DNA from 2 places in the Asanoa sp. WMMD1127 genome. Region 2 is predicted to be linked to the other one. Evidence: riboswitches for the same ligand, from Rfam matches in the RefSeq annotation. Region 2 holds a riboswitch; the other holds the start of a gene.
The links. Region 2 has a riboswitch for thiamine pyrophosphate ahead of O7635_RS37580 (ECF transporter S component). Riboswitches for the same ligand answer to the same signal wherever they lie in the genome.
Positions count from the first base shown of each region.

Region 1: another riboswitch for thiamine pyrophosphate. It lies ahead of O7635_RS27400 (cytosine permease); the one in region 2 lies ahead of O7635_RS37580 (ECF transporter S component).

Region 1 is NZ_JARUBP010000001.1:5,739,899-5,743,100, forward strand. It holds gene thiE (thiamine phosphate synthase) at 1-532, opposite strand, end outside; gene O7635_RS27400 (cytosine permease) at 529-1,839, opposite strand; TPP riboswitch at 1,833-1,944, opposite strand; gene O7635_RS27405 (MSMEG_6728 family protein) at 3,081-3,202, opposite strand, start outside.
Region 2 is NZ_JARUBP010000001.1:7,852,722-7,855,923, forward strand. It holds gene O7635_RS37575 (ABC transporter ATP-binding protein) at 1-630, opposite strand, end outside; gene O7635_RS37580 (ECF transporter S component) at 637-1,212, opposite strand; TPP riboswitch at 1,290-1,395, opposite strand; gene O7635_RS37585 (alpha/beta hydrolase) at 1,445-2,269, shown strand; gene O7635_RS37590 (AAC(3) family N-acetyltransferase) at 2,266-3,075, shown strand.

The DNA.
Region 1 (3,202 bases), 2.1 Mb from region 2:
CACCGTGCGCGCCGGCGGCACGCAGCGACGGAACCCGGGCCGCGGTCACGCCGCCGATCGCGATCACCGGCACCTTGACGGCGGCCGCGACCGCGCCGACCCCGGCGGGTCCGATGGGGTCCGGCAGCCCGTCCTTGGTGACGGTCGCGAACGCGGGACCCACGCCGAGGTAGTCCGCCCCGGCCGCGACGAGCTCCGCCGCCCGCGCCGGATCCCGGGCGGTGCCGCCGATCAGGTGGGCCGGCCCCGCGATCCGGCGCACCACCTCGACCGGCAGGTCGTCGGCGCCGACGTGGGTGCCGTCGGCCCGGGCGGCGAGCGCCAGGTCGACCCGGTCGTTGACGATGCACAGCGCCCCGGCCGCCCGGCAGAGCAGCACCACCTCACGCGCGAACGCGTACCGCGACCGGTCGTCGCTCGTCTTGGTGCGGACCTGGACGACCGGCGCCCCGCCGGCCAGCGCGGCCCGCACGGCCGCGAGCGCCGCCGCGCCCCCCGCGGCGGAGGTGACCACGTGCAGCCGGCCGATCATGCCGCCACCGCCCGGCGCCGGCCCGGCAGCAGGAACAGCGCCGTCAGCACCGCCGCGACCGCCAGGCTGACCAGGGACGCCGACCAGCCGTTGGCGGGATCGATGCCGAGGTCCTCCTGGCGCGCCGTCCACCAGGCCGTCCAGCCCTGGCCGGCCGACGGGAACAGCGTCGGCAGGGTCAGCTGGTAGGCGACGAAGCCGGCGGCCCACGGGATCAGCAGCCACGGTCGCGACGGCGCGGTCGCGGAGACGTCCCAGCGGCCGCGCGGCAGCACGAAGTAGGCGACGGCGAAGACCGCGACCAGCGGCACGAACACCGCGCCGATGAGGAACAGGAACGGCTCGTACGAGACGATGTCGACGGCCAGGGCCAGCAGCGTGGCGAGGGCGCCGACGGCCACCGCGAGCACCCGCCGGTCGACGCGCTCGAGGATGTTGTTGCCCGACACCGAGGTGGAGTAGACGTTGGCGAACGCCTCGTCGACCTCGACGACCACCAGCACGGCCAGCGCCACCGCGCCGAAGGGCACCGCCAGCAGCGCGTCGACGACGTCCAGCCCGCCGGCCCCGTACGCGGCGAGGGCGAGCGCGCCCAGCACGAAGCAGGCGATCGTCGCGGTGCCGTAGCCCACGGCGGCGCCGGCGAACGCGGCCCGGCCGCTGCGGGTGTAGCGGGTGTAGTCGGCCACCAGCGGGAACCAGGAGACCGGCATCGCGATGACCAGGTCGACCGAGGTCCAGAACGAGCCGCCGTCGCCGCTCAGCGGTTGGGGTGAGGCCCGGAGCACCTCGACGAACAGGTACGCGCCGGCGATCAGCGCGGCCCAGACGGCGTAGCGGGCCAGCAGTCGGAAGGCGCCCAGCGGCCGCAGCGCCATCAGCGTGGCCACGGCGCCGCCGATCAGCACGAACGGCCACCGCGGCGCGTCCAGCACCCGGGCGGCGGCGGACGCGATGATGAAGATCTCGAAGGTCGCCCAGCCGACGCACTGGAGGAGGTTGAACACCGTCGGCAGGTACGAGAGCCGGCGGCCGAGCAGACCGCGCAGCAGGACCATGGTCGGCGCGCCCTCCCGCGCGCCGGCGGCCGCGCCGAGGCCCAGCAGCAGGGAGCCGATGACGGCGCCGACCACGATGGCCAGGACGGTGACGCCGAGCGGCCGGCCGGGCAGCACGGCAAAGGTGGCGGCCACCGGCAGGAGCAGGCTGACGCCGAGGCTGCCGAAGAGGCCCGCGGTGTCGCGGAAGCCGAGCGCGCGCGTGGGGGCCGCCGACTCGGCGACGGCGGTTGACGAGGAAAGAGACACCTTCAGACGCTCCCTACGCCGGCATTACCCGGACCAGGTTCCGACGGTCGGCGGCGCCTCAGCCGCCCTCTCAGCCCGGTGCTCCGAGCTCCCGTTTGTGACTTCCGGCAGGCTAGTGACCGGCACCGCCCACGGTCAACCAGGGTGGCGCAGGTCTCCTACCGTCGACATTACGCTCCAGGCCGCCAGACCACGGCCGAATCTCTCCGTTGTCCGCCCAAGGGCGAGCGACTCACAGACCACCGCGCACTCGCCGCGACAACGACCTTGTTCACGCCGGATGGCGCTCGCGCGACCCGAAGGCCAAGTGTCTACTATGGATTACATGCGGTTTCCGATTTGGCACAGCGATAATTTCACTGACGGAATTTACGGGGAGATCGAATGGTGGCTGCGTGAGCTGGCGTTCGAGACAACTCTTCTATGCGGCAGCTCCAACTCTTTCCGGCGGCTCAATCGGCCGCCGTGCGGGATAGGAATCGGCGCAATTATTCGGTCGCGGGTGAGGATTTTCGTCGTGAGCATGCGCGGCATCGGGAATGGGGTCTGGGTCAGCGGCATGCTCGGAAGTTGCGCCGCGCGTATGGTTATGTTCCCGATGACGCGGAGGTGCTGGCGGCGTGGGATCAGCGGTTGAGAGCGGCTCGGACGGTCGAGCCCATCCCGGCGATGCCGGCCGAGCGAGTTCCGCCGCGAGAATGCGGAGTTTCGGGCCTGGTGCCTGGGTGCCGCGGGTGCGCCGCCGGCTGGCCGATCCCTAGCCGGGCCGAGCACGGCCGGTCCTGTCGAGCGCACGGCGATCAGCGTCCCGTCCGGTGGGCTGACCTCGACTCGGGTCGCGTCTGCCGAACCCGTCGCGGCCGGTCCTGTCGAGCCCGGGGCGATCAGCTCCGCTTCCGGGGAGATGGCCCCGACTCGGTCGCGCTTCCTGAGCCGGACGCGAACGGACCGGTTGAGCGTTGAATGGCGAAGCCGGTGGCGGCCAATCCGGCCCTTGTCGAAACCGAATCGTATGGTTATCAGAGCCGCCATCGACTGCGGGATGCCAGATCCGCGCAGTTATATGTCGAAGATTAGACGCAAGCGGCGGTTCCGTTTCGGCGGCAGGCCGTCGACTCTGGACGACCGCTGCGGACGCAGACCTGAACAAGCAGAGAAGCATGCGACGCCGAGCGGTTGGCGTGTCGAAAGCTCCGGCGATTTCCGGCCGCAGCCACGTAGGCGGACCGGGACGGGAGCGCCTATTCACCCGGCGCGCAGCCGTTGGGGCGGTCCGAGGGTGGCCAGACGTAGGGGAGGTCCGGTGGGACGTCGCCGAAGATCGGGGCGTAGAAGGTGGCGTCCTTGCGCATCAGGGCCGACT
Region 2 (3,202 bases):
CAGCACGACGACCCGGTCGACCAGCGGCACGATCGGCTCGAGCCGGTGCTCGACCATGATCACGGTGGTGTCCCGGGACACCGCGTCGCGCAACGACGCCCGCACCAGCGCCGCGCCGGCCGGGTCCAGGTTGGCCGTCGGCTCGTCGAGCAACAGCAGGTCCGGCCGCAGCGCGAGGGCGCCGGCCAGCGCGAGCCGCTGCTGCTCGCCGCCCGAGAGCGCATGGGTGGACCGGTCCAGCGGCTGGTCGAGGCCGACCGCGGCCAGCGCCTCGGTGACCCGCGGCCAGATCTCGTCTCGGGGGACGCCCCGGTTCTCGAGGCCGAACGCCACGTCGTCGCCGACCCGCGACATCACCAGCTGGGTCGCCGGGTCCTGGAAGACGATGCCGACCCGTTCCCGCGCCTTACGGGTGTCCAGGCCGTCGATCTCGGCGATGCCCTCGCGCTCACCGGAGTCGTCGGCGAGCAGGCCGGCCAGGGCGGCCAGCAGGGTGCTCTTGCCGGCCCCGGACGGACCCAGCAGCAGCACCCGCTCGCCGCGCTCGACGCGCAGGTCGACCCCGCGCACCGCCCACGCCTTGCGGCCGGCGTGCCGCCAGCCGAAGCCGCGCAGTTCGACGGCGCTCACGACAGGTCAGACCGCCGCGCGTTCGCGACCGGCCGGGAACCGGTCGAGGACGCCGGTGTTGGCCAGCGACCGGGTCAGCAGCCAGGCGCCGCCGCCGGCGATGACCAGGGAGCTGGCCGCGGTGAGCGCCAGGTACGGGACGCCGAAGGTGCCCCACGAGTTGCCGGGGTACCAGTAGATGACGTCGTAGAGCGCGGCCACCAGTCCGGCCGCCGCGCCGGCGAGGGCGGCCACCGGCAGCCGGTAGACGCGGTAGGCGAACAGCGCGAAGACGAGCTCGGCGCCGAGCCCTTCCAGCGGGCCCTGGAGCACCAGGGTCCAACCCCACGTGGTGCCGAGCGCGACCGACACCAGCGCGGCGACGGTCTCGGTGAAGAACGCGGCGCCGGGCTTGCGGACGACCAGCGCGCCGAGCACGGCGGGCAGCAGCCAGACGCCGTAGAGCAGCGTGCGCGCGGGCAGCGGGATCGCGTCGGCGGGTCCGTTGTAGAGCAGGCCCCAGGCCCAGAACACGACGCCGAACGCGACGCCCAGCACGGCGGCGACGACGATGTCGACCGTACGCCAGCGGTGTGATGCCATCGGTGATTGCCTCCCAGTTCGGTGAACCAGGAGAAGACGCACGCCATGCCCCGGAATGGCCCGAGACATGGCGCGGCTGGAGAAGTAGACCGAGCTCCCTGCGCTGGCATTACCCAGATCAGGTTCGAGGGTCTGCGGAAACTGCCCGCACTCTCAGCGCTGTGCGCTCCCCTGTCGGATGTGAAGTTGTCTCGCCAGGCTAACACCGCTGCCGACAGGTACGCTCGCGCGCATGCGGATCGAGACGCGGGGGCTCAGTTTCGAGGTCGCCGAGGGTGGTCCGCCCGGTGGCCCGCCGGTGCTCCTGCTGCACGGCTTTCCGACCAACCGGCACGCCTGGGCCGGCGTGACCCCGCTCCTCACCGCGGCCGGCCTGCGCACGTTCGCGGTCGACCAGCGCGGCTACTCGCCGGGCGCCCGGCCCAGCGGCGTCGACGCGTACCGCCAGGCCGAATGTGTCGCCGACGCCGTCGCGTTCGTCGACGAGCTGGCCGGCGGCCGGGCCGACGTGGTCGGGCACGACTTCGGCGCGTTCGTCGCCTGGCAGCTCGCCGCCGCGCACCCCGAGCGCGTCCGCTCGCTGACCGCCGTCTCGGTGCCCCACCCGGCCGCCTTCGCGCACGCCCTGCTGACCGACGCCGACCAGCAACGGCGCTCGTCCTACATCGACCTGTTCCGGACCGTCGGCAAGGCCGAGCACGTGCTCACCCGCGACGGCGGCGCCGGCCTGCGCACGGTGCTCGCGGGCGTCGGCGACCAGGTGGAGGTGTTCGCCGCGCCGCTGCTGGAGCCGGGCGCGCTGACGGCGGCCCTCAACTGGTACCGCGCCCTGGTGATCGAGGAGCTGGCCAAGGTCGGCCCGGTCGAGCGGCCGACGACGTACGTCTGGGGTGACCGGGACGTCGCCGTCGGGCAGGTCGCGGCCACCGGCGCCGGCGACCACGTGACCGGCGACTACCGCTTCCTGCCGCTGCCCGGTGTCGACCACTGGATCACCGAACGACAGCCCGAGGTGCTGGCCCAGGCGATCCTCACCCGGATCGCGGACGCCTCGTGACCAGCCACCCCGCCGAGGCCGCCGAACGGCTGCCGCACACCCGCGAGTCGCTCGCCGCCGACCTGACGGCGCTCGGCGTGCGGCCCGGTTCGACGCTGCTCGTGCACGCCTCGCTCAAGCCGGTCGGCTACGTCGCCGGCGGGCCGCAGGCGTTGGTGCTCGCGCTGCGTGACGTGCTCGGTCCCGACGGGACGCTGGTCGTGCCGACCCACACGCCCGACAACTCCGACCCGGCCGAGTGGCAGAACCCGCCCGTACCGCCGGGGTGGTGGTCCGTGATCCGCGAGCACATGCCCGGCTTCGACCCGGCCGTGACGCCGAGCCGGTGGATGGGCGCGGTCGCCGAGCTCGTCCGCACCTGGCCGGACGCGCAGCGCAGCGACCACCCGCAGGTCTCGTTCGCGGCGCTGGGCCGGCTGGCCACCGAGGTGGTCTACGGGCAGCCGCGATCCGGCATGCTCGGGCCCGACTCGCCGCTGGGCAAGATCTACGGGCTGGACGGCGACGTGCTGCTGCTCGGCGTCGGCCACGAGTCCAACACCTCGCTGCACCTGGCCGAATATCGTCAGCCGACCCCGCCGACGGCCCGGCTCGGCGCGGCGGTGCTGACCCCCGACGGCGGCCGCGAGTGGGTCTGGTGGGACGACGTCGACCTCGACGAGGGCGACTTCGAGCTGCTCGGCGCCGACTTCGACGCGACCGGCGTGGTCCGGTCGGGACGGGTCGGCGGCGCGCTCAGCCGGCTCATGTCGCAACGGGCCGCAGTCGATTTCGCCGAGCGCTGGCTGGCCGAGAACCGCAAGTAGTCAGGTGCCGCGCCCGGCCGCCGGGCGCGGCGCGGGCCGCGTTGATGCGCCGGCCAGACCCTGCCTCGTGCCGAGCCGCGGGCCCGGGCGGCGGCGCATCGCGGGCCGTGTTGATGCGCCGGCCAGA